Regions from separate parts of the Sphaerisporangium sp. NPDC005288 genome, predicted to be linked through region 3. Evidence: riboswitches for the same ligand, from Rfam matches in the RefSeq annotation. Region 3 holds a riboswitch; each other region holds the start of a gene.
What was found. Region 3 has a riboswitch for cyclic di-AMP ahead of ABZU32_RS23625 (C40 family peptidase). Riboswitches for the same ligand answer to the same signal wherever they lie in the genome.

Region 1 (6,886 bases), on a different contig from region 3:
TCTCCGAGGACTCCGCCTCCTGACGCCGGCCCCCCGCTTCGGAACGGAACAGCTTGACGACCGCGATGATGACCACCGCGGCGACCACCAAGGGTGGTATCAACGCGGACAATACATCGTTCATTGATCCTCGCTCCACGCGGGGTGGGCATTCAGCGCCCCTCCCACGTTAATTGTCACACGAGACTCCCGCGCTCTGTACCACGGCCCGCTCATCCGGGAGTCACGGTCCGACTCTATCCCCACAGGAGGTCAGCGGGGGTTGCGGGGCCGGGGGCCAAAGCCGCGAAGGACCGTTCCACAGCATTCTCCGTCTCTCCAGGCGTCTTACCGGATGGCCCGGGAAAGGCGGATCCGCCGGAAAACACGGACGGGACGGCCGCGCCGCGGCCGTCCCGTCAATAAAGCTGATCTCAGCGGGGAGCCTTGACCACAACCGTGCCCGCGAGCTTGTCGTGCAGGCCCTGCTGTAGCGGCTTGTCGGTGAGGATAAGCACGCCGAGGACGAGGACGAAGATGCCCGACAGGACGCCGAGGAAGGGAATGCCGTACAGCACCAGCACGCCGGGGTAGATAGCCGAGCGCTTCATCAACGCCGACGAATCCACCGGAGCGCCGCCGACGCCGACGAGACGGATCTTCATGACCTTCTTGCCGATGGTCTGCCCGTCCTTGGAATGCAGCACGTAGTCATAGGCGGCGTACGCGCCGTAGGCGATGATCGCCGAGACCAGGCCGGGGACGAAGGAGGAGCCGATCGCCACGCCGGGGTTGGCGAGAATTTCCTCCGTCGAGGGCGCGAACATCGGGGAGAGGATGAGGTTCAGGATGAAGTAGACGACGCCGAAGATCAGCATGTCGATGATCCGGGCGACCCACCTCTCCCACCACTCGGCCAGCGGCGCGGGAGCGCCGGGAGGAAGCGGCGCGCCCTGGGGGCCGCCGTAGGGGGCGTTGTAGCCCTGGGGTGCGCCGTACCCGCTCTGGGGTGCACCGTAGCCCCCCTGGGGGGCGTCGTAGCCGCCCTGGGGAGCGCCATAGCCGCCCTGAGGGGCGCCATAGCCGCCACCCTGGGGGTTGCCGTATGGCTGGCCCGGGCCCTGCGGATCGTAACCGCCGGGGGGTGGTTCTGCCGTCATTTCGTCACCTTTCGCGACTGCGAAGGAAGCTGCGGTTCGTGCAAGGTCCTATCGCATGTAGGGGTATGTCCGTTACCTTTTCGCCGATTCGGCCGCCACGTGTGCGCCGGATCGGTCGCATATAGCAAACGAGGCCGGGGGATCACCCCCGGCCCCGAGCGCGCGCCGCTTACTTGATCTTCACGACGACGGTCTTGGCGACCTTGTCGTGCAGACATTGCTGCAGCGGCTTGTCCCAGAACTGCCACAGGACGTTCACCAGGTAGAACACCCACGTGACCAGGCCCACGACCGGGACCCACGCGAGGAACTCGAAGCCCCACAGGACGCCGGCGCGCTTGATCGCGACGTCCGAGGCGAGCCCGCCCTCGACGCCGCCGCCCACTGGGACGATCTTGATGCCCATGACGATCTTGCCGACCGTCTGGCCACGCTGCTTGGTCATCAGGAACTCGTAGCCGACCCAGACCAGCCCGGCCAGGATCGCCGTCAGCAGGCTGGCCAGGAACACGCCGCCGCCCGGGCTGATCGCGCCCGTCGCGGGGTCGAAGCTCGGCGCGGTGACGATGAGCGCGGCCAGCACGGCGTTGAGGATGACGTACGGGATCACGATGATGACGATGTCGATGATGCGGGCCACCAGTCGCTGCCACCACTCGGCCAGCGGGGCGGGGGCGCCCGGAGGCTGCGTGCCGGTGGCCGGGTAACCCTGCTGGTAGCCGGCCGGGCCGTACCCCTGCTGGCCGTACTGCTGCTGGCCGTAGCCCTGCTGGCCGTAGGCCGCCCCGTACGGCGGCGCCTGCTGGGCGTGCTGCTGCCCGTAGCCCTGCTGGTCGTGGCCGGCCTGCTGCCCGTACTGCGGCTGGCCGTACCCCTGCTGCCCGTACTGCTGCTGGCCGTACTGGGCCTGCTGGCCGTACGCCTGCTGCGCGTCCTGCTGGCCGTACTGGCCCTGCTGGCCGTAGCCCTGCTGGGCCTCAGGCTGGCCGTACTGCTGCTGGCCCTGCTGGGCCTGCTGGCCGTACTGCTGCTGCCCGTAGCCCTGCGGCTGGGCGTAGCCGCCGGTCTGCTGGCCGTACTGCGGCTGGCCATAGGACGACGACTGGCCCTGCTGGCCGTAGCCCTGCTGGGCCTCCTGCTGGCCCTGCTGGCCGTACGCCTGCTGACCGTACTGCTGGGGCTGCTGCCCGTACTGCTGCTGGCCCTGCTGGGCCTGCTGGCCGTACTGCTGCCCGTAGCCCTGCCCCTGCTGGGGGTGGGAAGGCTGGCCGTAGGCTCCGGTTCCACCCTGCTGGCCGTAGGCGCCCGGCTGGCCGTAGGCTCCCGTCCCTGCCTGCTGGCCGTAGGCTCCCTGCTGGCCATAGCCCTGCTGGGGGTAGGCGGAGTGCTCCGAGGCCGGCTGGGGACGGTGGACGACGGTCACCTCCGGATCGATGCCCGGGGGGTTCTGCTGCCCATATTGCGGAGAGCCGGTTGACGAATGACCCTCGTCCGGCTCGTCGCGTGGGTACGGCGGCTGTCCGGTGCTCACCGTGTCACCTCACTTCGGCTTCGCACGTGGCCTCTGTCAGGCGCACGTGCCGTGGTGTTGCCAAGGTAGCGACAGCGGGATCAACAGTCACCTTTCCATTCCGTCACCCCCAAGGTCAGGATCGCGGGTTCACATGCAACAACATCCGCGTGTTGCCCAGGGTGTTCGGCTTGACGTGCTCCAGGTCGAGGAACTCGGCGACGCCCTCGTCGTAGGAGTCCAGGAGTTCGGCGTAGACCTCGGGGGAGACGGGCGTGCCCTGGATGGGGACGAAACCGTGCCTGCCGAAGAACTCGACCTCGAAGGTCAGGCAGAAGACCCGCTGGACCTCCAGCCGGCGGGCGGCGTCGATGAGCGCCGCGACGATCATGTGGCCGATGCCCATGCCGCGGCAGCCGGCGTCGACGGCGACCGTGCGGATCTCCGCCAAATCCTCCCAGAGCACGTGGAGCGCGCCGCAGCCCACGACCATGCCGTCTCGCTCGGCCACCCAGAACTCCTGGACGTCCTCGTACAGGGTCACGGTCGCCTTGCGCAGCAGGCGCGGCCCGTCGCCGGAGTAGGTGTCGACCAATTTCCTGATCGTCCGCACGTCGGAGGTGCGGGCCCGCCGGACGGCGGGCGCGCCCTCGGCGGACGGGCGCTGCGCGGCCTGCCTCATGACGCGTCAGCGTATCCGCCCACCGGCGGGGCGGCGTTCGACGCCGTGCCGAGACCCCCCGATAACGGACTGTCCGAAATACCTGCCAATTCGCGTCGCCATCACGGAGCGTGATCCGGCGCGCGCGGTCGGTGCGCGTCGCAGGGGAGTCTGGGAGCGTGGCGCGCGAGATGCTCTTTGACCTGCGGCTTTTCTTCGATCCCCTGCCCGCGGGCCGGGTAACCGCAGCTCGGAACGGGTGCGGGACGTCCACCGGCGTGATCTTTCCGTGACGCGCCGGTTGTGGAACCTCAACAGAATTCGCAGTTCTGGTTGAGCAGGAACCTGAACTGGACTAATGTCCAGCGTCAATGTCGGTCGTCGTTCCGCGGCGACCGCACCGCCTAATTCCCGTCCCATCCGAACGGCGGGAAACCGGGGACCCAAAGGTGGGTCCGGGGGAGGTCCCCCGGCGACCCGCCACCCCTGGGGTGAATCCGAGAGGGAGGCATCGCGATCCTCCATGGTCACGTGCTCGGTAGGGCTGCTCCGGCCCGAACCCGTCAGCTAACCCGGTAGGCGTCCGAGGAGAGGAGCTTTTTGGTGCAGCCTAGGCGCACGCCTGGAAAGAGCGCGGGCAGGCACGCCCGCGGGCGAGAACGCGGTGCCCATTCCCGCTTCGGGAGCGCCTCCGGTGCGTCCTCGCGCCTTCCCCGCCGTATCGCGCTGGTGACCGCCGCGCTGATGGCCGTGACCTTCGGCTCGCCTCTGGTGTCCGCGACGGCCGAGCCCAAGCCCAGCCTCAACGACCTGAAGAACCAGGTCGAGCACCTCTACAACCAGATCGAGTCGCTCACCGAGCAGTACAACGGCCAGAAGGAGCGCCTCAAGCAGGCGCAGCGTTCGGCCGAACTCGCCAAGAAGACCCTCTCCAAGAGCGAGGCCGACCTGGAGGCCAAGCGCGCCAGAGCCGGCATGTACGCCCAGGACGCCTACATGACCGGCGGTCTCGGCTCGCCGCTGGCATCGACCCTCGCCATGTCCGGCGACCCCGACGCCTACCTCGACCGCGTGGCCACGACCTACGCCCTGCAGCTGCAGCAGGGCGAGGAGGTCGCCCAGATCGGCAAGGCGATGGCGACCGCCGAGCGCGCCAAGGCCGGTGCCAAGGCCCGCGAGGCCGAGGTCAAGAAGCTCGTCTCCGACCTGTCCTCCCAGCGTGACAAGATCCGCGGCCTGGTCGCCAAGACCGAGGGCAGCCTGTTCAAGCGCGCGCTGTCGCAGGCCGGCGGGTACGGCCGGGCCACCAGGATCGAGATCCCGATCCCGGGCGAGGGCAAGGCCGCCCAGGCCGCCAAGTGGGCGCTGACGCAGCAGCTCAAGCCGTACGTCTGGGGCGCCGCGGGGCCGAGCACCTTCGACTGCTCCGGCCTGGTGCTGTGGGCCTACCAGAAGGTCGGCATCAGCCTGCCGCACTACACCGGCGACCAGTGGACCGCGGGGACCCACATCTCCCGCGAGGACCTGCGCCCCGGCGACCTGGTCTTCTTCTACAGCGACCTGCACCACGTCGGCATCTACATCGGCGGCGGCATGATGGTGCACGCACCGCGCACCGGTGATGTCGTGCGGGTGGTCCCGCTCGGCAACCGCCCGTTCGCCGGCGGCGTACGCATCGCCGACTAGCGCCACGGCGCGCACGCCGGACGAGGCGGCCGTCGGTACGGTGACGCCGCCTCGCCGGGACGAGGTACCCCTGCCTCGGACGGTGCGACCTCAGATGAGGCGGCGCCGCGCCGCCCAGGCCACGGCCTCGATGGCCGTGGCGACGCCTATGCGGTCGCAGATGCCGCGCAGGCGGCGTCGTACGGTGCGGCCGCTCACGTCGAGCCTGCGTCCCACTCTGTCGACGGTCACGCCCTTGGCCAGTTCGGCGAGCAAGAGAAGATCATCGTCGCTCAGTCCCACACCGTCTGATCCCGAAGGAATGTCATTCCCTCGGGAAACCAGATCCGGATACGCCATCGGGTGTCCTCCCCCACGACGAACTCGGCAACATACTGAATGCTTCGGCCCGCCCCGTCAGGAACGTTAAACGCCGCGTTGAAAGGTCGTCAAGCACTGACCTCGATACCCATGACGTTTGTGATTGACATACCAGTGCATATGTGAACTACTCGTGACATGTCCCCGCACCTCCCGGTCCGGGGGGACATCGGCGATGATCATGGCCGTGGGCCGCATGATCCGCCATGGAAGACCACCGCGGCGCTGGTGGAGGCCCGGTTCCACACGGGACGCCTCGCGGGCGCCCCGGCTCGGAGATATACGGTCGACACGCTATACGCCGAATTCGACCCGCGAAACCAGTACGCTTTCTGACTTTCTTCCGCCGGTCACGCCCGTGGGCGTAACACTCCGGCCACCCACGATTTGCCGTGGCGGATCACCGCGCCGCGCCGTATTCGACGCGCGCGCCCCCTCCACGTCTCCGATATGGATCTCCCCCGCCGCTTGATCGCGCGGGGCGCGCTCAGGCGGTGTTGCGGTTGTAGATCAGGCGCAGCCCGATGAGCGTCAGCCAGGGCTCGTGGACGTCGATCGAACGGGCCTCGTTCACCACCAGCGCGGCCATCGACCCGGTGGCCACGACGGTCACGTCGTCGGGGTCGGACGCGAGCTCGGGCGCCATGCGCTCGACGATGCCGTCCACCTGGCCGGCGAAACCGTAGATGATGCCCGCCTGCAGGGCTTCGACGGTGTTCTTGGCGATCACCGAGCGGGGGCGCACCAGCTCGACCTTGTGGAGCTGGGCCCCCGCGGCGGCCAGGGCGTCCACCGAGATCTCGATGCCGGGGGCGGTGACCGCGCCGACGTACTCGCCCTTGGCCGACACCGCGTCGAAGGAGGTGGCGGTGCCGAAGTCGACGATGATGCACGGCCCCCCGTACAGCGTGACGGCGGCGAGCGCGTTGACGATGCGGTCGCTGCCGACCTCCTTGGGGTTGTCCATGCGCACCGGCACCCCGGTGCGCACGCCCGGCTCCACGATGACGGCGGTCACGTCGCCGTAGTAGCGCCGGCACATCTCGCGCATCTCGTTCAGCACGGAGGGGACCGTCGAGCAGATGGCGATGCCGCCGATGTCGGCGTCCTTGAGCAGGGGGCTCTGACCGAGCAGCCCCTGCAGGACGACCGCGATCTCGTCGGCGGTGCGCCTGGCGTCGGTGGCCAGGCGCCAGTGCTCGATGACCTCCTCGCCCTCGAAGAGGCCGAGCACCGTGTGAGTGTTGCCGACGTCGATCGTGAGCAGCATCAAGCCCCCCGAAGGTCCAAAGCGATGTCCAGTGCGGGCGCCGAATGGGTCAGCGACCCCACAGCAAGGTAGTCAACACCGGTTTCGGCCACCTCACGAGCCGATTCCAGGCGGAGTCCGCCGCTGGACTCCAGCCGGGCCCTGCCGCCCACCAGGGCCACGGCGCGGGTCAGCTCCTCCACGGTGAAGTTGTCCAGCAGGATCTCCTCCGCTCCCTCGGCCAGCACCGGCTCGATCTGGTCCAGGCGGTCGACCTCCAC
Region 2 (6,886 bases), on a different contig from region 3:
GCGGCCGCGGCAGGATCACGGCCCCCGGCGAGGTCACGGTGGACGGCTCACGGGTGCTGCGCGCCCGCCGCGGCATCGTCGTCGCCACCGGCTCGCAGCCGGCCGTGCCGCCGATCGCCGGGCTGGCCGGCACTCCGTACTGGACCAACCGCGAGGCGACCGAGGCCGAACGGGCGCCCGAGTCGATCATCGTGCTGGGCGGCGGCGCCGTCGGCGTGGAGTTCGGCCAGGTGCTGCGCCGCTTCGGCGCCGAGGTGACCGTCCTGGAGGCGGCCGGCGGCCTGCTGCCGTCCGAGGAGCCGGAGGCCGGCGAGCTGCTCGCCGAGGTCTTCGCCAAGGAGGGCATCACGGTACGCACCGACGCCAAGGTCACCCGGGTCGACCACCATGGCTCCGCCTTCACCGTGATGACCGAGGACGGCAGCCACCGCGCCGAGCGGCTGCTGGTGGCCACCGGGCGGCGTTGCGACCTGGCCGCCATCGGCGTGGGCGCCGTCGGCCTGGACGAGTCGGCGCGGGTGATCAACGTGGACGACCGCATGAGGGCCGCCGAGGGGGTGTGGGCGGTCGGAGACGTTACGGGCGAGGGCGCGTTCACCCACGTGGCGGTGTACCAGGCGCGCGTCGCCCTGGACGACATCCTGGGCGAGCACGGCCCGGCGGCGGACTACCGCGCGGTGCCGAGGGTGACCTTCACCGACCCCGAGGTGGGCGCGGTGGGCCTGACCGAACGGCAGGCCCGCGAGCGGGGCCTCGCCGTGCGCACGGCGGCCACGCCCGTCGCCTCCTCGGCGCGCGGGTGGATCCACCGCGGCGTGGGGCTGGTCAAGCTCGTCGCCGACGAGGACGCGCTGGTCGGCGCGACGGTGGCGGGGCCGTGCGGCGGTGAGGTGCTGGGCCTGCTGACGCTGGCCGTGCATGAACGCACGCCGCTCGACCGGCTCACGAGCATGATCTACGCCTACCCGACCTTCCACCGGGCGGTGGAGGACACCCTGAGCCTTCTGCGATAACGTCCCGCGACCGCCGCCCCGGCGTCCCGTCCGTCCTCGCCCCTGACGGGGGGTCCGCGGCCGGGTTAACGTCGGTTGGACGACGCGGGAGGGACATGATGACGATGGACATCCGCGAGGCCTATCGCAGGGCCCTAAACGCCTTCGGCACGCACGTTCACCAGGTCAGGGCCGATCAGTGGCGGCTGCCGACGGCCTGCGCCGGCTGGGACGTCCACGGCATGGTCGACCATCTGGTGGGCGAGAGCCTGCTGGCGCCGCAACTGCTCGCGGGACGGCAGGCCGCGGAGGCCGGCGAGCTGACCGAGGGCGACCTGCTCGGCGACGACCCGGTCAAGGCGTTCGACGTGGCGGCGGCCGCGGCGGCGCGCGCCATCGAGGCGGCCGACGTCCTGACGCGGACGGTGCGCCTGTCGTTCGGCGACGTCTCCGGGGCGGAGTACATCGCCGAGCTGTTCGCCGACACCCTCATCCACACCTGGGACCTCGCCAGGGCGATCGGCGGTGACGAGCGGCTGGACCCCGAGCTGGTCGAGGTGTGCGCCGAGTGGTTCGCCGGAGCGGAGGAGGGCTACCGGCAGGCCGGGGTGATCGCCGAGCGCCCGCCGCTGCCGGAGGACACCGACCCGCAGACCCGCCTGCTGGCCGCTTGGGGGCGCGGCGGCTGACGCGCGGGCCGAGGGAGCGCGGTACTCTCGGCCCCGTCGCGCGTCACCGCCCCCGGCACCCGGCCGGGAGACGACGCGGGGTCACCTCCGGCAGGCCCGCACGGCCGACGCGGTGGCGAGGTGACGGCCGGCGTGGGGAGGGTCAGCGGGAGACGGGCCGCTTGCCGTGGTTGGCCTTCCTCTTCTTGCGGGCCCGGCTCTTGCGCGCGCGTCTCGCCATCTCGGCCTCCCCATCGGTACGGGTCGTGCTCCCCACCATGCATCCGCGCCCGAACCGGTACAAGGCCCAAACGCCAAAGAAAGCCCCCCAGAGCCGCCACCCGGGACCGTCCACCCGCCCCACCATCGCCCCTCACGTTCCAACAAGGTGCAGGTCAGATTATGTAGTATTTTGATGGAACTTGGTGGAGAGGTGAGGCGATGCTGGCTCAGCAACGGCAGCAGGCGATCCTCGAGCGCGTCCGCAGGAGCGGCGCGGTACGGGTCGCCGACCTGGTGCGCGAGCTCGGGGTGTCGGACATGACGATCCGCCGCGACCTTGAGGCGCTGGCCGAGCGCGGGCTGGTGGACAAGGTGCACGGGGGCGCCACCGCCACCGGCGCGGGGTCCACCGAGGAGCCGGGCTTCGCGGCCAAGTCGGTGCGCCAGCAGGCCGAGAAGGAGGCGATCGCCCGCCGCGCCGCCGAGCTGGTGCGCCCGGGCAGCGCGGTCGCGCTGTCGGCCGGCACGACCACCTGGACCCTGGCCCATCACCTGGCCGACGTCCCCCACCTCACGGTCATCACCAACTCCGTCCAGGTCGCCGACGTCTTCCACCGGGCCGGGCGCGCCGACCAGACCGTCGTGCTCACCGGAGGGGTGCGCACGCCGTCGGACGCGCTGGTGGGGCCGGTCGCCGTGGCGGCCATCCGCGCGCTCAACGTCGACACGCTGATGCTCGGCGTGCACGGCATGAACCCCAGGGCGGGCTTCACCACCCCCAACATCCTTGAGGCCGAGACCGACCGCGAACTGGTCGCGGCGGCGCAGCGGCTGGTCGTGCTGGCCGACCACACCAAGTGGGGCACCGTCGGCATCAGCACGATCGCCAAGCTGGACGAGGCGCACGTCGTGATCAGCGACACCGGCCTGCCGGAGGAGGCCAGATCGGCGCTGTCCGAGCAGGCCGGCACGCTGCTGCTGGCCGACCCCGCGGGGACGGCGCCATCGACCGAGCCGGCGCGCGACGCCGGCGGGTCCGGACGCGCGAACCGCGCTCCGGGAACAGAACGGGCGGCCCGGGCCGCCGACACGACAGGACAGGCGGCTCAGCCGGCCGCCGGACAGGAGGTGGCCCGGTGAAGCGGACCGTCACCCAGCTCGCCGATGGGCGAGAGCTCATCTACTTCGACCACGACGAGAACGCCGACCGCGGCGCCGCCGACACCCGCGAGCTGCCCCCGCGCCCCGCGGCCTCGGAGCTGCGGTACGACCCGGTGATGGACGAGTGGATCGCCATCGCCGGGCACCGCCAGGGCCGCACGTTCCTGCCTCCCACCGACGAATGCCCTCTGTGCCCCTCCCGGCCGGGCCACGCGACCGAGATCCCCGCCGCCGACTACGACGTCGCGGTGTTCGAGAACCGTTTCCCGTCCTTCAGCTTCAACCTGGGCCACTACGAGGATGTGGGCGGCCTGAGCGAGGTGCGGCCCGGCGTCGGCCGGTGCGAGGTGGTGTGCTTCACCTCCCGGCACGACTCCTCCTTCTCCCGGCTGTCTCCCGAGCAGGTCGATCTGGTGCTGGTGGCGCTCGCCGACCGCACCGACCACCTCTCGCGGCTGGACGGCGTGGAGCAGGTGTTCCCGTTCGAGAACCGCGGCGCCGAGATCGGCATCACGCTGGCGCACCCGCACGGCCAGATCTACGCCTATCCGTACGTGACGCCTCGCACGCGGCAGATGCTGGCCTCGGCGGCCCGCTACCGCGAGCGCACGGGCGGCGACCTGTTCGCGGACGTGCTGGCCGCCGAGCGCAAGGCCGAGACGCGCGTGGTCGCCTCCAACGAGCACTGGACGGCGTTCGTCCCCGCGGCGGCGCGGTGGCCGTTCGAGGTGCACGTCTACCTCAACCGCAGGGCGGCCGACCTTCGCGAGCTGGACGCCGAGGAGCGCGCGGCCTTCGGCCCGCTCTACACCGACCTGCTGCGGCGGCTGGACGGGCTGTTCGGGGTCACCATGCCCTACGTCGCGGCCTGGCACCAGGCGCCCGTGCGCACCGGGCGCGACCTCGCCTACCTGCACCTGCAGCTGTTCAGCATCCGGCGGGCGGCGCAGAAGCTGAAGTACCTGGCCGGGTCGGAGTCGGCGATGGGCGCGTTCGTCAACGACGTGCTGCCCGAGGAGGCCGCCCGGATGCTGCGCGAGCAGCCGTGACCGCGCCCGCCCTGGACGGTCCGCCGCTGACGCGGCGGCGGTGACCCCGCGCACGCCACGTCGGGGGACGTCACCTCCGGGGTCGCCATAAATACGGATCTACCACTACCATCCATCACACACCGGCCGTAACGGCCGGTCCGCCTAATCCCAGGTGCCCCGCCTGGGAGCCGGGGACCCATCGGTTCCTCTGGGGTGAATCCACACGTGTGGTAGGGCGTCTCCGGCCCGAACCCGTCAGCTAACCCGGTCGGCAGATGGAGAGGAGCGGGCTCTGCCCCTGTCTTCCGGCCGCCACGGTTCCGTGGCCGCCTGCGCTCTGATGGTGGCCGCCCTGGTGCTCGGCCCGTCCACGGCCGGCGCCGCCGCCCCCAAACCCACCGAGAAACAGCTCAAGGCACAGCTCGCCGCCCTCGGCAAGCAGGTCGACAAGCTGATCGCCCAGTACAACGCCAAGCGCGTCGCGGTCGCCAAGGCCAAGGCCGCGGAGAAGAAGGCCCGCGAGCGGCTGAAGGCCGCGGAGACCGAGCTCACCGCCTCCGAGGGCCAGGTCGGCGACATCGCCCAGCTCAGCTACCAGGCGGGCAGCGGTCTCGGCATGATGCGCGAGATCATGTCGCCCGGTTTCGGCGGCGCCGCGATGCTGCAACAGCTCCAGGCCGAGCAGTCCGCCGAGATCGGCCGATATGCCACGGCCCGTGACGCCCGCAAGAAGGCGGCAGACGACGCGGCCGCGCTGACCGACGGCCTGCGCGACGACGTCGTCGAGGTGACCGCCCAGCGCAGGGACGCCGAGAAACTGATCGGCCAGATCAAGGACAAGCTGGACCGGCTCGTGCCCACCGCCCCGGGCAAGCAGGCCAACGGCAGTTGGGCGCCCGAGCTGCCGACCGGGAGCGAGAACATCACCCCGCGGATGCGGCTGATGCGCGCCGAGGTCAAGGACCACTTCCCGCTGCGGTTCCCCGTCGGCTGCTACCGCCCCGAGAACAGTGGCGAGCACCCGCTGGGCCGGGCGTGCGACTTCATGCTCAGCTCCGGCGGGGCGATGCCCTCGCCCGCCGGCGTCGCGATGGGCGAGCAGATCGCCGCCTGGGCCATCAAGAACGGCGGCAAGCTCGGCGTGAAGTACGTGATCTACCGGCAGCGGATCTACAACCTGGGCTTTCCCGGCTGGCGGTCGATGGCCAACCGCGGCGGGATCACCGCCAACCACTTCGACCACGTGCACATCTCGATGTACTAGCCGTCCGGCCGTCTTGCCGCCGGTGAAAGTTCCATCCGGACACTCGCCCGGAGGATGTATTACGGTGACCCGCCGCCCGGTGACCAGGCGGCGGGCGTGGCACCGCGACGTGCCTGCGGGGCGCCTGCCGCGCGGCCCGGCGCCGGTGGGGCCGATCAGCCCGGCAGGCGGATGGGGTTGACGATGTCGGCGTAGATGAGCAGGCTGCTCATGGCGATCAGGAAGATCGCGACCGTGTACGTCAGCGGCAGCGCCTTGGCGATGTCCACGTGCCCCGGCATCGGGCGGCGGCGCACCCGGGCGTAACCGCGCTTGATTCCCTCCCACAGGCCGCCGGCGATCTGGCCGCCGTCCAGCGGCATCAGCGGGATCAGGTTGAACATGCCGATCGCGAGGTTGAACCCGGCCAGGAGCTGGATGAAGCCGGCGATCTTGTTCTCCAGCGGGATGGCCGCCGCGGCGATCGCGCCGCCCAGGCGCCCGGCGCCGACGACGCTCTGCGGGCTGTTGAGGTCACGCTCGGCGCCGCCGAAGGCCGCCTGCCAGACCCCGACGAGCCTCTGCGGCAGTTGCAGCAGTGCCGAGCCGGTGCGCCTGACCAGGTCGGCCATGGCGCCGACGACGTACCCGAGCCCCTGCTTCTCCACGACGAGGGTGGGGCTGACGCCGAGGAAGCCGACGTTCTTGTCCAGCTTCTCCGGGTCGTCGAGGGAGGGGCGATCTTGCGCGATGAGCGTGGCGTTCAGCGTCATCGGCCTGCCGTCGCGCTCGATGCCGATGGCGACCGGGCCCGCGCCATGGGTGCGGATCAGCGTACTGGCGTCGTCCCAGGAGTTCACCGGCCTGCCGCCGAACGAGACGATCTTGTCCTTGGCCCTGAGTCCGGCGAGCGCCGCGGGCGTGGACCGGTGGGCCGGGGTGCACTGCTGGCCCTTCTCCTGCTCGGCCACGGTGACGACGCACTTGGAGACCTCGGCGACCACGGGCTTGGGCACCGAGATGCCGAAGCCCATCAGCACGATGGCGAACAGCACGAAGGCCAGCACGAAGTTCATCGCGGGACCGCCGATGAAGATGATGACCTTCTGCCACCAGGGCTTGCGGTACAGGACGCGGTCGGCGTCGCCGGGCTTGACCTCCTCCAGCGCCGCCTGCCTGGCGCTCTCGATGAGCGCCTGCCACGGCCCGGTGGAGATGTTGCGAAGCTTGTTCGGATCATCGTTGGGCCGGGGGGGAAGTGCCCCGATCATGCGGATGTAGCCGCCCATCGGAATCCACTTGAGGCCGTATTCGGTATCGCCGCGGCGGCGCGACCACATCGTGGGCCCGAAACCGACCATGTACTGCGTGACCTTGACGCCGAAGAACTTCGCGGGCACCAGATGGCCCAACTCGTGCAGGGCAATGGACGCGGCCAACCCGACGAAGAAGATGAGAAACCCGGCCACTGCGAGCCAGCTCATAGGTGCTACCCCCACGTCGGAGAAGATGCCTTCTGTTTGGATTGCCCGTTCCGAGCGTAACCGAACGCGCGAGGGCTTCGGCCGC
Region 3 (6,886 bases):
CCGCTCGCTCCGAGCCGGCGCCTGGACCATCGGATGGGCCCGTGCGGGTGTGCGCGTCCGCGCCGGCGTCGCCCGCCGGGCCGGCCACGCGGCCGGTCTCGTCACTTCGCTCCATGCTCTCCCCTGCGCCGCGCCGCCACCGTGGTCATGCGAGCTGGTCTCGGACGTACTCGCGCCAGGCGGCGGTGAACCGCTCCAGGCTCATGCGGAGCGTGCGGGACAGCGCCGCCCGCACGTCCCCGTGCCTGGACTCACGGTAGAGGCTCACCAGAGCGCGTTCGCCGAAGCGCCCCGCGACATACCGGCAGGCGAGCCAGGCCTCCTCGTACGCCTGGGCCTGCCGCGCGGAGCCGGCGGCGAACGCCTCCGGCCCGGGCAGCCGTTCGGGCGTCCGTCCGGCGCGCACCTCGTCGGCCAGTTCGGCCGCGGCCCGGCGCGCCGGGATGCCGGCGTCGAGATAGCCGACGTAGTCCGCGAACCCCTCGACCAGCCATTTGGGCGTGCTCCCGTCGAGCGCCGCCCCGGTGGCGATGTGCGTGATCTCGTGGGCGAGGACGACGTCGCGGCCGGCGGCGGTCAGGCGGGCGAACGACCGCGGCTCCACGATCACCCGGTCGGCGCCCGCCACCGCGGCCAGGCCGCTCACCTGCGCTGGGGCGGCCAGCACGGCCGCCTGCTCGGTCGTGGCGGGAACGGCGATCAGCGGACGCACCGGGCCCACGACGCGGGCGACCAGCCGGCTCGCCCGGTCGGCCCGGCGCGCCAGGTCGGCGAACGCGGCTCCGGAGGCCACGGCGGCGGCCCCGCCTCCGGGGACGGGCCCGGTCGCGGAGGTTCTCGCAGCCTGCGGGACCGTGGTTCCAGAAGCCGTGAGGGCTCCAGGGGCGGTGAGGGCACCGGGGGCCGCGACCACGAGGGAGAGGTCGCCGCGAAAGGTCCGCGCGCCGGACCATATCTCCGGATGCTCGCCGATCAGCGTCCGCGCCCGCCGTCCGAGATCGTCCTCGACGGCGGAGGGCCCCGTCAGCACGGTCAGCAACCCCGCCAGGACGGCCCAGAGCCACACGACGCGCATGCGGGAAATCTACCTGCTCGTCCTTCCCGGCCACATCGGCGTCCCAGGGGCGGACTCACCTCAGCGTCCCGGCAGCGGACCCGTATCGACTTAAGAACGGTGGACCCGTATCGACGTCCCGGCGGCGGACGCGTCTCGGCTTCCCGGCGGCGGACCCGGTTCGACGTCGCGGCGGCGGACCCGCGGAGGTCGTGCCCGCTTTATCCGGCCACATCGGCCTTGCGGGACGCGGACGTGCGAAGGCCCCGTCCGCTCCGAGGGGGGAGGAGCGGACGGGGCCTTCACGACCGGCGCGAGGGGCATGTGCACCACCCGGAAACGTCTTCGAGGAGCGGGGGCACCTCTCGGAGACGCTCTCCCGGAGGAATCCTCGCGCCGATCGGCCTCCGGAACGGCAGGCAGATCGGCCTCCGGAACCGCCGGTCAGCTTCCGGAACCGCCGGTCAGCTTCCGGAACCGCCGGTCAGGGTCCGGAACCGCCGGTCAGGGTCCGGAAGCGCCGGCCGGCATCCCGGGACGGCCCGGAAACCGGACCGGCCCGTCGTGGGAACCGGGAGCGGATCGGCACGGGCGACCGGCGCACCCGACCCAGCGGAGCCCTGGATGGGCGGGGGTGGTTCCGCGGGTCAAGCGGGGGTCCAGCGCCAACCTGGAGCGGCAGGCGGAATCCGACCTGGTCATCCGATTGCTGGATGGCAGCGCCGACGCCGCGACGGTCCCGCCGGTCAGACGCCGGGGCGGACGGCGCCGACGAAGGACGCCTTCCGGTAGCCCGACAGCTTGTCGATGCGCACCCGCGCGCCGGTGTGCGGCGAGTGGATCATCTTGCCGTGCCCGACGTACATGCCGACGTGGCCGAGTCCGTAGAAGAACATCAGGTCACCCTGCTTGAGGTTCTTCCAGGACACCTTCTTCCGCACCGTGCGGAACTGGCTGGCGGCGATGCGGGGCAGCTTCACCCCGGCCTTGCGCCAGGCGTACAGCATCAGGCCGGAGCAGTCGAAGGCCCCCGGGCCGCTGGCGCCCCAGCGGTAGGGGTCGCCGATCTGCTTCTTCGCCACCGCGACGGCCGTGTGCGCCTTGAACTGCTGCCGGGCGGCCCTGCTCACTTTGGCCTTGCTCTTGGATGTGCGGGAGGTGCTGGATGTGCTCGCCTCGCTCACCGTGGCCGTGCCGGTGGGCTCGGAGGCCCCGGTGATGCTCGGTGTCTCGATCAGCCCGGCCGGGCCGTAGACGGACGGCTCTGAGGGTCCCTGAGCCGGTGCCGCCGTGGCGGCGTCAGCCGCCGTCGCCTGCGTCGCCACGGCTCCCACGGAGGCCGTCATGGTGAGCACCACACCGCCGAGAGAGAAGCGGGCAATGCGCGACAGACGAGGGTTCTGGGTGGTGCTGGACAGGATCGCTCCTTGATTCTTCCACTCACGCCTACCGGGTTAGCTGACGGATTCGGGCATGGAAGTAGCCCTACGACGCCAAGGCGTCGATTCACCCCCTGATCCCGCGTTCAGGATCAATTGGGTCCCCGGTTCCGTGCTCCTTGCCGCACGGATTCGGCAGGTCACCGCCCCTTTGGGGTCCTGGCTCGCGCCTTACTGGGGCGACGGCGACCGCTGGATTGTCATGCGTGGAGCCGGTCGGAAGACCGGCTCCGTTCGCGACGGCATGGCGTGCTCGCCGCGGGCCAGAAGTTACACAGAACCCCAAATTGAGGCAAAGCCGTGACCAAGTCACATAGATCAAATAGGGGGCTTCTTAATCAGGAAACCCCTGCACAACAAGCGCATCCGTTACCCGTATGTGATTCCCCTCACATATCCCGAAACGGCACCTGACGCGAGTCACACAGGTCACATCAGTCACACCCGTTCAGGGATCTTGGAGAGGGAACGGTCCACCTAGCCCCGCCCGGCGGACCGGGATTCGCACCCCCGCATGTCACGCTCCGCACCCGAGACCCGTTACCCACGACGTCTGTTCCGCAACGATCCTTCAGCAACAGTGCTTCCGCAATGAGAATTACGCAATATCTGTTGCGCAACGTCCATTGCTAATGTCAAAGTGGGCGCATGGCCGATGAAGACGTACGCACGATCACCGACTCACGGGTGCTGGCCGCCCTGTCGCATCCCACGAGGCGGCGCCTCATGGACGCGCTGAAGGTCTACGGTCCCTGCACCGCCAGCATGCTGGCCGAGCACACCGGGCAGGCCGTCGCCAACGCCAGCCACCACCTGCGCGTCCTGGCCGGCAGCGAGCTCATCGAGGAGGCCCCCGAGCTCGCCCGCGACCGGCGCGAGCGCTGGTGGCGGCTGTCCTCGGCCGAGCTGCGCTGGAGCGAGTCCGACTTCGGCGGCGACCCCGCGACCGCCGCCATCGCCAGCGCGGCGGCGTCCCTCAACCTCGAACACCACGTCAGCATGGTCCGCGCCTGGTACGCCGCGAGCGAGGACGAGCGGGCGGCCTGGCAGGACGCCCCCTTCTCCACCGACAAGTGGCTGCGGCTCACCCCCGACGAGCTGCACGAGTTCGAGGCGCAGTTCCTGGAGCTCCTCAGCCGGTGGGCCACCCGGGAGATCCCCGACGACGGGCGGCCCCGCGAGCCGGTGTTCGTCTTCGCCTTCGGCGTCCCGGGCCGGCCGTGAACGGCCTCACCGCGGCGGCCGCGCCCGCCGCGTCCCGATCCCGGGGCCGCTGGGGGCTGCTGCGCGACCGCGACTTCCGGCTGCTGTGGGTCGGCGAGACCACCAGCGGCTTCGGCAGCTCTCTCACCTCGGTTGCCCTGCCTCTGGTCGCGATCACCGCGCTCCACGCGACCACGCTGGAGGTCGCTCTGCTCACCGCCGCGGCGTGGGTGCCCTGGGTGATCATCGGCCTGCCCGCCGGAGCCTGGGTCGACCGCCTGCCCCGCAGGCCCGTGATGCTGACCTGCGACGCCGTGTCGTTCCTGCTGTTCCTCAGCATCCCGGTGGCCGCGTGGCAAGGCGTGCTGACCGTCGGCCATCTGCTGGCCGTCGCGCTGCTCACGGGCACCGCCAAGGTGTTCTTCCAGACCTCCTACCAGGTGTACCTCCCCTCGATCGTCGTTCCCGCCGACCTGCCCGAGGGCAACGCCAAGCTCCAGGGCGGCGAGTCGGCCGTCGAGGTGGTGGGCCCGGGAGCCGCCGGTCTGGTCGCCCAGGTGTTCGGCGCGGTCACCGCGCTGCTCGCCGACGCGGCGAGCTTCGTGGTCTCGGCGCTGTGCCTGCTCGGCATCAGGGCCCGCGAGGCCCCGGTGTCGCGCGAGCGGCGGGCCACGACGCTTCGACGCGAGATCGGCGAGGGCCTGCGCTTCGTCGCCCGCGACCCCTACCTGCGGGTGCTCACGGTGTTCGGGGCGGCCAGCAACCTCGGGCTCATGGGATACCAGGCCATCCTGGTCGTCTTCCTGGTGCGCGACGTCGGCGTCGGCCCCGGCGCGGTCGGCGGGCTGATGGCGGTCATGAGCGTCGGCGGCCTGGCGGGCGCGGCGAGCGCCACCTGGGTGTCCAGGCGGCTCGGCAGCGCCCGCGCCATGATCGTGTTCGAGGCGCTCGGCGCGCCGTTCGGCCTGCTCATTCCGCTGGCCCACCGGGGCCCGTGGCTGGCGGTCGCGGTGGCCGGCGGGTTCGTCCTGGTCACGGGCGTGGTGGCGGGCAACATCATCAAGGCGGGCTTCCGCCAGACCTACGTCCCCCGGCACCTGCTCGGCCGGGTCTCCGTGAGCATGCAGTTCGTCAACTACGGCACCATCCCGCTCGGCGCCCTCCTCGGCGGAGCGCTCGGCGGCGCCATCGGCACCCGTCCATCGATGTGGGTCGTCACGGCCGGGCTCGCCCTGACCGGCCTGATCCTCCTCACCGGCCCCCTCAGGCACCGCCGCGACCTCCCCGCCTCCCCCGACCGCCCCTGACCCCACGACCCCACCCACCACCAGACCAGCCCGCACACCGAACCAGACCCGTTCGAGCATGCCTATCCCGGCGCCGGGTCGGCGGGACGAGGAACGGCCGATCCGGCGCCGTGTGCGGCGGGCGACCCGGTGGACCCTCGGCTCACAGCCCCGGCCGTTCGCCAGGCCACCGGCGGGCGGGCGTCCTTGCCATATCGGCAAGAGGGTGTGCTCATTCGCGCCGCGAGCGCCTAGCCTGCCGGCCATGATGTCGCATTCTCAGCACCATGATCACCTTGGACATGAAGATCAACGTGACCGCCATGACCACGATGGCGAGGGCCACGCGCACCATGACGAGGCCGGCCTGGCGGACCTGCTCGACCTGGACGCGGTGGTGCTCGGCGCCTACCTGGAGAAGGTGACCGCGTGGGCCGGGCGGCACGCCCCCGACGCGCCCCGGACCATCGTCGACGTGGGCGCCGGGACGGGCACCGGCGGGCTGGCCTTCGCACGCCGCTTCGCGACCGCCGAGGTCGTCGCCGTCGACAGGTCCCCCTTGATGCTCGGACGCCTCCAGGCCACGGCGCGCGAGCGCGGGCTGGCCCAGCGGCTGCGCGTCGTACAGGCCGACCTGGACGTCGCCTGGCCCTCGGTCGGCGGAGTGGACCTCGCGTGGGCGTCCTCGTCCTTGCACGAGGTCGCCGACCCGCACCGCGTGCTCACCGACCTGCACACCGCGCTTAACCCCGGCGGCCTGCTGGTGGTCGTCGAGATGGACGGTCCGCCGCGCTTCCTGCCCGACGACATCGGGTTCGGCCGGCCGGGCCTGGAGTCGCGCTGCCACGAGGCGATGGCGCAGGCGGGCTGGAACGCGCACCCGGACTGGCGTCCGTACCTGGAGCGGGCCGGTTTCGAGATCGCCGCCGAGCACCGATTCAGCATCGAGGCGACTCCGGCGCCGCCGGAGACCGGACGCTACGCGCATGCCTACCTGAGCCACATCCGCCGCGGCCTCGACGGCCGGCTGCCCGCCGACGACCTCGACGCCCTGGACCGCCTCCTCGCGCAGGACGACCCCGGGGCCCTCCTGCATCGCGGCGACCTGACCGTCCGGGGCACCCGCACCGCCTGGGCGGCCCGCCGCCCCTGACCGGCTCCCCGCGCCGGCCACAGACCGCGCTCCGGCTCGTAGAACGCGCTGACTTGTAGAACGGGCTGAGCCGTAGACGGGCTGAGCCGTAGACGCGCTGAGCCGCAGAACGGGCTGAGCCGCAGAACGTGCTGGGCCGTAGAACGCGAACGCCCCCGGGCCGAAATTCCCGGCCGGGGGGCGTGGCGTGGTCCGTGCGGTGCGTCAGGGGCGGACGGCGCCGATGATCCCCCGGTAGCTGGAGAGGGGGACGACCTTGACGACGTCTCCGGTGCGGGGCGCGTGCACCATCTTGCCGCCGCCCGCGTACATGCCGACGTGACCGAGGCCCGCGGCGAACAGCAGGTCGCCCGGCTGCAGGGCGTTCAGGGAGACCCGGCGGGAGGCGCCCCAGGAGTACTGCTGGGCGGCGGTGCGCGGCAGACTGACCCCGGCCGCCCGCCAGGACGCCTGGGTGAGGCCCGAGCAGTCCCAGGCGCCCGGCCCGGTGCCGCCGTAGCGGTAGGGCTTGCCGACCTGAGCGAAGGCGAACTGCAGCGCCGCGCGGGCGTTGCCGGAGGCGGCCCCGGTGTACTTGATGCCTGGGCTGTTCGGATTGCCGGGGTTGTAGGCGTTCAGCTTGCGCAGGAGCCGCTCCTGCTCACCGACCAGCTTCTCGACGTCCTTCTTCTGCCGACGCAGGTCGTCCAGCAGCTTGACGGCCTTGTCGTAGGCGCCCTTGGCCTTGTCGCGCTGACCCTTGAGCGACCGG
Region 4 (6,886 bases), on a different contig from region 3:
GGCGGCACCTCCACCCGCAGGCGGGCCCGCCGCCGGGCGGCCGCGTGCTCGGGTCCGGTGAGCAGCGGCCGCACCGGGGCGAGCCGCCCCGCACGCGCCTCGGCGATCAGGGAGCCGAGCCTGGCCACCCAGTCGCTGGTGGCCGGGTCGTGGAAGTAGTTGGCGTCGCACCAGGCGGCCGTCGGGTGCCGCAGGTCGCCGCGCGCCAGGTCTTCCAGGGTGCCCAGGCACCCGCTGTCCTCGAACACCAGGTTGATCATCTCGGCGCTGACCCCGAAGTCCGAAAGGACCAGCAGCGGGACGCGGCCGGCGATCGCCTCCAGGGCCGCGGTGGAGCTGACCGTCACGAATCCCGCCGCGGCGGCCAGGTGCTCGTGCATGGCGCCTGCGGCGAAGCGCACCGAGCCGGGACGCACCGCGCCGGATTCGGCCAGCGACCGCCACAGGCGCTCGTAGTGGTAGCGCTCGTTGTGGGTCTGGCGCTCGTTCTCAAGGGCGCGCAGCTTGACCACGACGTCCAGGCCCGGACGCGCCTCGGCCAGCCGGGCGAGGGCCAGCAGGATGCTCTCGCGGTCCTCGCGCCGCTTGGGCACCTTGGCCTGGGTGGCGAACACCAGGCGGTCGCCCGTCCCGCCGCCGGCCGTCCGATGGTCCAGGTAGGGCAGGCGGGCCAGGGCCATCGACCCGGTGGCGCCCAGTTCCCTGCCGATGCGGCCGAACTCCTCCACCTCCCTGCCGCTGTGCACGACGAACAGGTCGCAGGCCCCGCGGTACAGCCAGGCCTTCTCTGTGGCGGGGATGGAGATGCCCGGCAGCCCCGACACCAGCACCGGCCGGGGCGAGAGCCCGGCGAACACGTCGCCGGCCAGCACGTCGACCACCGGTCCTGTGCAGGCCAGCAGGATGGCGTCGGGCCGGTCGCGTTCGGCGATGCGGCGCAGCGCCCGCGCCGACACCACGGCGGGCGGCTCGGCCGCGCCGGAGCGGGTGCCGCTGACGGCGGCGGTGATCTGGGCCGGGGACGGCACGATCGGCGTGCGCACGACGGCCAGCGTCGATGTCCAACCGGCCGGTAGCTGGTCGAGAAGACCCGCCGCCCATTTCAGATACGAGTCCGAATCGGCCACAGCGAGAACCCGGCTCAAGGAGAAGCCCTTTCGTGCGCGAACATCTGGAGATGCGATCGGAGGGAGACCGACGCGGAGGGAGTCCACCAGTCGTCGGGCACCTCCACGGTCTGGACGGGCACCCCTCGGGCGGCGAGCAGCACGCGCAGCGAGGTGACGGCCGTGGACGGCAGGCTGAGAACGCGCTGGCCGGGGCGCAGGTCGCGCAGGGTCATCTCGACCGGCGCCCCGGCGTCGTACACGGTGACCCCGGGGTGGTCACGGACCGCGGCCAGGTCGCCGGGGTCCTCCCTGCGGTGCGGGTAGTACGCCAGCGGCCCTTCGAGGGCGAACAGCCAGGACAGGTAGCGGTCGCGGTGGATCAGCCCGTTGCGCACCAGCGAGGTGCCGAGGACCACCGTGTTCTCGCGGGGCCGGGGGTGGGCGACCACCGGCTGGGAGCGCAGCCAGGCGAAGTCGTGGGTGACCAGCTCGGCCCCGAGCCCGCGCACGGCGTCGGCCAGGGCGGCGGGGACGGGCAGGGCGGTGAAGACGGTGAGCCGTCCGGCCCTCGCCGCGGCGCGCAGGCGGATCCCCGCGGCGACGCCCAGGGCCAGGCGGGACGGCTTGGCCGCGGCGCGGGCGCGCAGCAGAGGGGTGGCCAGGCCCGCGGTCAACAGCTCCAGCAGGCGGATGGTGGCCAGGCCGTCGTCGACGATGACCATGCGGGTGGGGAAGGCCGTCAGCGAGGTGAGCTGCATCCTGCCGGAGAAGGCGTCCCCGAGGACCCAGGCCTCGCGGCGGCCGGGACGGGGCATGCCCTGATCGGCGGCCTGGATGCTCAGCCCGGCCGGCAGCTCCAGCACGTCCAGCTCGGCGCGGGTGACGCGCAGGCCGGGCAGCCTGCCGCGGGTCACCACGCGGGTGCCCGGCCCGATCAACCCCGCGTGCCGCGCCTCGACCGCGCACAGCAACTGGAGCGGAGACTCCACCCAGGCGACGGCCGACCCCTGCTCCCGCACGCGGCTTCGACCGTTCCTCTCCACGCCGGGCATTGACACGTTCACGACGCATGCAACCTAGCCCCGCGACCCTACGTAATAGGGAACAGACGATGAACGGCGGCCGACGGCGGCCCGGCCGTTGTCGGATGAGAGCGGCTCCCAGGCGTCACATGGGCAACGCGGGCCCCACTTGACACAGAAGGCGTCGCAGGCTCCGAGTATCACTGGGCCCGGACGGCCCCGGAGTCGTGTCCGCGCCCGCGGGGCCCGGATCGGCGGCACCTTACCCGCGTCGCGGCAGGTCAACCGCGCCCGACGCGCATTCTCGCCGGGCCGCGTGCCTGGCTTTGCCATGAGAAGGCCAGAACGGACGAGAGCTTTGTCCCACTTGCATGTGGTTTGTCCGATGTATTACTCTCGGAGGAATCCCGGCACGGGAGACCGCTTCTCTGAGCGACCCGCCCGTGCCGCCGATATCGCCCGGCGCGGCCGGTCCTCTGCGGAGAGACCCCTCTCCCACCGTCACGCGCCTCCGTCGAGTCCGCGCCCACGCGGAGCCGGGGACCCACCTTCTTGGGGTGAATCAGGCGCGCCCGCCCACGGACGCGCCCGTAGGACGAACCTTCACGTCCGAACCCGTCAGCTAACCCGGTAGGCGGCAGGAAGAAGGAGTCTCAGCTTGTCCATGTTCGTCACGACCGTACATCGGCTTCTGGATGCCCCGAAGAACCAGTTGAAGGCCGTCGCGTTCGGCGGGCTCGTGCTCGCCCAGGTTGTCACCGGCACCGCCCTTGCGGCGAACGCCGACTCCTCTCCCCAGGCCGACGCCGCCTCTCCCAAGAGCGGCATCGTCGCCGTCGCGCGGCAGGAGGCGGCGAAGGTGGGGCTGCCGTCCCGGCAGGTCTCCGCCGAGCAGTTGCTGGCACTGGCCGAGAAGCAGGTCGGCATCAGCGAGAACGGCAGCGGCGGCGGCACCAAGTTCCACGCCTGGTACATGAGCTCCCCGCGCGCCAGGGAGACCGTGGCGCGCGACAGTGGCACGATCGCCGACTACGCCGACGCCGCCTGGTGCGACATGTTCGTCTCCTGGGTGGGCGCGCAGATGGGCCTGCAGGACACCGTCGGCGCCGACGCCTACACCGTCGCCCACGCCAAGTGGTTCGCCGCGCGGGACCGCTGGGGCACCACGCCCAAGCCCGGCGCGGTCGTGTTCTTCTCCTTCAACGGCGACAAGAGCATCGACGGCATCGAGCACGTCGGCTTCGTCATCAAGGACAACGGCGACGGCACCATCCGCACGGTCGAGGGCAACACCGACGGCGGCAAGGTCGAGATCCGCACCAGGCCGGCCTCGCAGATCGTCGGATACGGCTACCCCGGCTACGCCGCCTGACCTCGGCGGCCCGCCACCCTCGTTCCACCTTTCCGCGGCGTCCCGCCCGCCTCCCCGCGAAGGACGCCTCCCGGCGCCGCACGGCCGGCCCACTCCCCCGGCCGCGCGGCGCCGGCGCTCGTTTCCCATCACTCCGGCGAGCCGGCCGGAACGCCGCGCAGCCCGCGCGCCGCGCCCCCAGGACCTCGGCGGAGCCCGCGCGCCGTGGCCTAGGAGCCCGGTGAAGCCCGTGCGCCGTGGCGCATGGATGATTTGCGCCCGACTGTGCCGAAGCGGTGGGAGCGCTCCCAATGCTGCGAAAGGGCCTTATGGGGGCTACTCTACGGTTTTCTCAGCGCTAACCGCCCCAGGAGTAACAGTTAGGTTTCGGCATATTGACGCCAGCATTGCCCGTCGGGGACCCTTCGTGGGAGCGCTCCCAAATATCGCTCGCAGGCTCACCCCCGCGAGATCACGACTGAGGGATCCAGCACATCGTGGGCCCGACTGTCGGGGCCGGCCCTCGATGCACCTCCCAAAGATCGGGCAACCACCTGAGAGGGGTCCGGAATGATGAACAATATGCGCCGCGGGAAGACACTCGCGGTCGCATCGGTGATGACGGTCGCACTCGGCATCACCGCCGCGTGCAGCTCCGGCGGGGACGGCGGGAACACCAGCACCGGTGGCTCGTCCTCGGCCGCGGCCGAGAAGATCACCCTTACGCTGCAGACCTTCGGCGGCGGGACCAACTTCGGCTACAAGGCCGCGGTCGCCAAGTGGAACAGCGATCACCCCAACGTTCAGGTGAAGTACAACAACCTCACCGACAGCTTTGAGAACGTCTATTGGCCGCAGATGCTGCAGTGGCTGCAGTCGGGCACCGGCGCCGGCGACGTGGTCGGCATCGACGAGGGCGGCATGGGTCTGGCCAAGGCCCGTCCCCAGTTCTTCACCGACCTCGGCCAGTACGGCCTGCAGAGCCGCCAGGCCGACTTCCCCGCCTGGAAGTGGGAGAACGGCATCAACACCGAGGGCAAGCTGTTCGCCCTCGGCACCGACGTCGGCGGCATGAGCATCTGCTACCGCTCCGACCTGTTCAAGCAGGCCGGGCTTCCCACCGACCGCGACGAGGTCGGCAAGCTGTGGAGCGGCGGCTGGGAGGACTTCATCAAGGCCGGCCAGCAGTTCCAGTCCAAGGTCAAGGACGCCAAGTTCGTCGACAGCATCAACACCATCTACAACGTGGTGCTGGCGCAGGAGGCCGCCAAGAACGGCAACGTCACCTACTTCGACAAGAACCAGCAGCTCATCGTGGACAAGAACCCGGCCGTCAAGTCCGCGTTCGACCTCGCCACGAAGATCAGCCAGGACGGCCTGACCGCCAAGCTGCAGAACTTCACCGACGGCTGGAACACCGGCTTCGTCAAGTCGCAGTTCGCGACCCTGGGCTGCCCCGGCTGGATGCTCGGCGTGGTCTCGGGCAACGCCGGTGACAAGTTCAAGGGCAAGTGGGACGTCGCGACCGTGCCCGGCGGCGGCGGCAACTGGGGCGGCTCCTGGCTCGCGGTGCCCAAGCAGTCCAAGCACCCGAAGGAGGCCGCCGAGCTGGCCAGCTACCTGACCAGCCCCGACGCCCAGCTCATGGCGTTCAAGGAGGGCGGCAACCTGCCCAGCACCATCCCGGCGCAGGACAACCCCGAGCTCCAGAGCGTGAACAACGAGTACTTCAACAACGCGCCCATCGGCAAGATCTTCGGGCCGTCCATCAAGTCGCTTCAGCCGATCTTCCTCGGTGAGAAGCACGCGCAGGTCAAGCGCGAGGTGGAGCAGGTCCTCAACGGCATGGAGCAGGGCTCGGTGCCCGTGGCCCAGGCCTGGCAGAAGTTCGTCGAGGCGGGCCAGAAGGCGGCGGGCTGATCCTCCCCGGTCCTCACCGGTTCGCCGGGGCTCACCGCCCCGGCGAACCGGTGACCTGCCGTAGTGAGCGGCGTGGCGGTGGTGGAACCCACCACCGCCCACGCCCCGCGAGGCACTCGTCCAGTCGTACCGATGCCGAGCTTGGTTATCGCTTGGTAGCGGGCACACGATCGACCGTTACCGACGAGAAGAAGGAGAATGGGGCTCCTCCCCGTGGCCGCCGGCCAGGGAGCGCCCCGGAAATCCGATGAGCGTCAACCTCCACACGCAGCGGGCGGATCCGGCGCCTCCGCCGCCCCGGCCGGGACGCCACCAGGCGCGCTCCCGCCGCAGTATCTGGTCGCAGTTCGACATCAAGGCGACCCCGTACTTCCTGATCTCCCCGTACTTCCTGCTCTTCGCGATCTTCGGCCTGTTCCCCCTGGTGTTCACCCTGTGGGTGTCGCTCCAGGACTACGGACTGGCCGGCGGAGACGCCTCCTTCACCGGCCTGGCCAACTACACCAAGCTCCTGGCGGACGAGGACTTCTGGAACGCGGTGATCAACACCGTCGGCATCTTCGTCCTCGCCACGGTGCCGCAGCTCGTCCTCGCGCTCATGCTCGCCAACGCGCTCAACAAGCGCCTCCGCGGCCGGCTGTTCTTCCGGCTGGGCGTCCTGGTGCCGCTGGTGACCTCGGTCGTCGCCGTCGCCATCGTGTTCACCCAGCTCTACGGCCGCGACTTCGGCCTGTTCAACTGGCTGCTCGGCTTCGTGGGCGTCGACCAGCACATCGACTGGCAGAGCGCCAAGTGGTCGTCCTGGACCGCCATCGCCACCATGGTCGACTGGCGCTGGACCGGCTACAACGCGATCATCTACCTCGCGGGCATGCAGACCATCCCCCGCGACCTGTACGAGGCGGCGTCCATCGACGGGGCCTCCCCGCGCCGCCAGTTCTGGCAGATCACCCTGCCGATGATCCGCCCGACGATCATCTTCACCGTGTTCGTCTCGACGATCGGCGGGCTCACCCTGTTCGCCGAGCCGGTGATGTTCGCCAGCAACCGGATGGACGGCGGGGCCACCGGCCAGTTCCAGACGATCGCCATGTACATCGTCGAGCAGGGCTTCCGGAACTTCAACTACGGCTACGCCGCCGCGGCCGCCTGGCTGCTGTTCCTGCTGATCCTCCTCGGCGTCGGGATCAACTACACGTTCGTCCGCCGGATCGGAGGCAGCAAGTGACCGCGATCACGCAGGTCAGGCCGGCGCAGAGGGGCAAGGCGCGCAGCAAGCGGGACCCGTTCCGCGCCACCCCCCTGACGAAGATCGCCCTGGGCTTCACCGTCCTGCTGTCGATCTTCCCGATCTACTGGATGATCATCATCGCGTCGCGGACCAACTCCGACGCGGTGGAGGTGCCCCCGCCGCTGCTCCCTGGCGGCAACCTCGGTGCCAACATCCAGCGCGTGCTCGAGACCGAGGACGCGCACTTCATCAC

Region 1: it holds a riboswitch for cyclic di-AMP, as region 3 does, so the genes downstream of both, ABZU32_RS24740 (NlpC/P60 family protein) here and ABZU32_RS23625 (C40 family peptidase) in region 3, are expected to answer to the same signal.
Region 2: it holds a riboswitch for cyclic di-AMP, as region 3 does, so the genes downstream of both, ABZU32_RS39965 (hypothetical protein) here and ABZU32_RS23625 (C40 family peptidase) in region 3, are expected to answer to the same signal.
Region 4: it holds a riboswitch for cyclic di-AMP, as region 3 does, so the genes downstream of both, ABZU32_RS21045 (CHAP domain-containing protein) here and ABZU32_RS23625 (C40 family peptidase) in region 3, are expected to answer to the same signal.

What each region holds. Positions count from the first base shown of each region.
Region 1 is NZ_JBEXGT010000027.1:95,005-101,890, forward strand. Features, by position in the region: gene ABZU32_RS24720 (hypothetical protein) at 1-124, opposite strand, end outside; gene ABZU32_RS24725 (RDD family protein) at 414-1,139, opposite strand; gene ABZU32_RS24730 (RDD family protein) at 1,309-2,670, opposite strand; gene ABZU32_RS24735 (amino-acid N-acetyltransferase) at 2,786-3,331, opposite strand; cyclic di-AMP (ydaO/yuaA leader) riboswitch at 3,702-3,908, shown strand; gene ABZU32_RS24740 (NlpC/P60 family protein) at 4,040-4,996, shown strand; gene ABZU32_RS24745 (LuxR C-terminal-related transcriptional regulator) at 5,087-5,251, opposite strand; gene ABZU32_RS24750 (type III pantothenate kinase) at 5,844-6,626, opposite strand; gene ABZU32_RS24755 (L-aspartate oxidase) at 6,626-6,886, opposite strand, start outside.
Region 2 is NZ_JBEXGT010000084.1:4,337-11,222, forward strand. Features, by position in the region: gene ABZU32_RS39945 (NAD(P)/FAD-dependent oxidoreductase) at 1-1,013, shown strand, start outside; gene ABZU32_RS39950 (TIGR03086 family metal-binding protein) at 1,109-1,681, shown strand; gene ABZU32_RS39955 (DeoR/GlpR family DNA-binding transcription regulator) at 2,102-3,022, shown strand; gene galT (galactose-1-phosphate uridylyltransferase) at 3,019-4,092, shown strand; cyclic di-AMP (ydaO/yuaA leader) riboswitch at 4,224-4,362, shown strand; gene ABZU32_RS39965 (hypothetical protein) at 4,397-5,338, shown strand; gene ABZU32_RS39970 (site-2 protease family protein) at 5,494-6,801, opposite strand.
Region 3 is NZ_JBEXGT010000025.1:105,046-111,931, forward strand. Features, by position in the region: gene ABZU32_RS23615 (M48 family metallopeptidase) at 1-115, opposite strand, end outside; gene ABZU32_RS23620 (hypothetical protein) at 146-1,075, opposite strand; gene ABZU32_RS23625 (C40 family peptidase) at 1,801-2,400, opposite strand; cyclic di-AMP (ydaO/yuaA leader) riboswitch at 2,483-2,641, opposite strand; gene ABZU32_RS23630 (metalloregulator ArsR/SmtB family transcription factor) at 3,142-3,717, shown strand; gene ABZU32_RS23635 (MFS transporter) at 3,714-5,003, shown strand; gene ABZU32_RS23640 (methyltransferase) at 5,248-6,135, shown strand; gene ABZU32_RS23645 (NlpC/P60 family protein) at 6,340-6,886, opposite strand, start outside.
Region 4 is NZ_JBEXGT010000021.1:98,194-105,079, forward strand. Features, by position in the region: gene ABZU32_RS21035 (DUF6716 putative glycosyltransferase) at 1-1,127, opposite strand, end outside; gene ABZU32_RS21040 (hypothetical protein) at 1,142-2,128, opposite strand; cyclic di-AMP (ydaO/yuaA leader) riboswitch at 2,634-2,783, shown strand; gene ABZU32_RS21045 (CHAP domain-containing protein) at 2,796-3,503, shown strand; gene ABZU32_RS21050 (ABC transporter substrate-binding protein) at 4,065-5,402, shown strand; gene ABZU32_RS21055 (sugar ABC transporter permease) at 5,650-6,630, shown strand; gene ABZU32_RS21060 (carbohydrate ABC transporter permease) at 6,636-6,886, shown strand, end outside.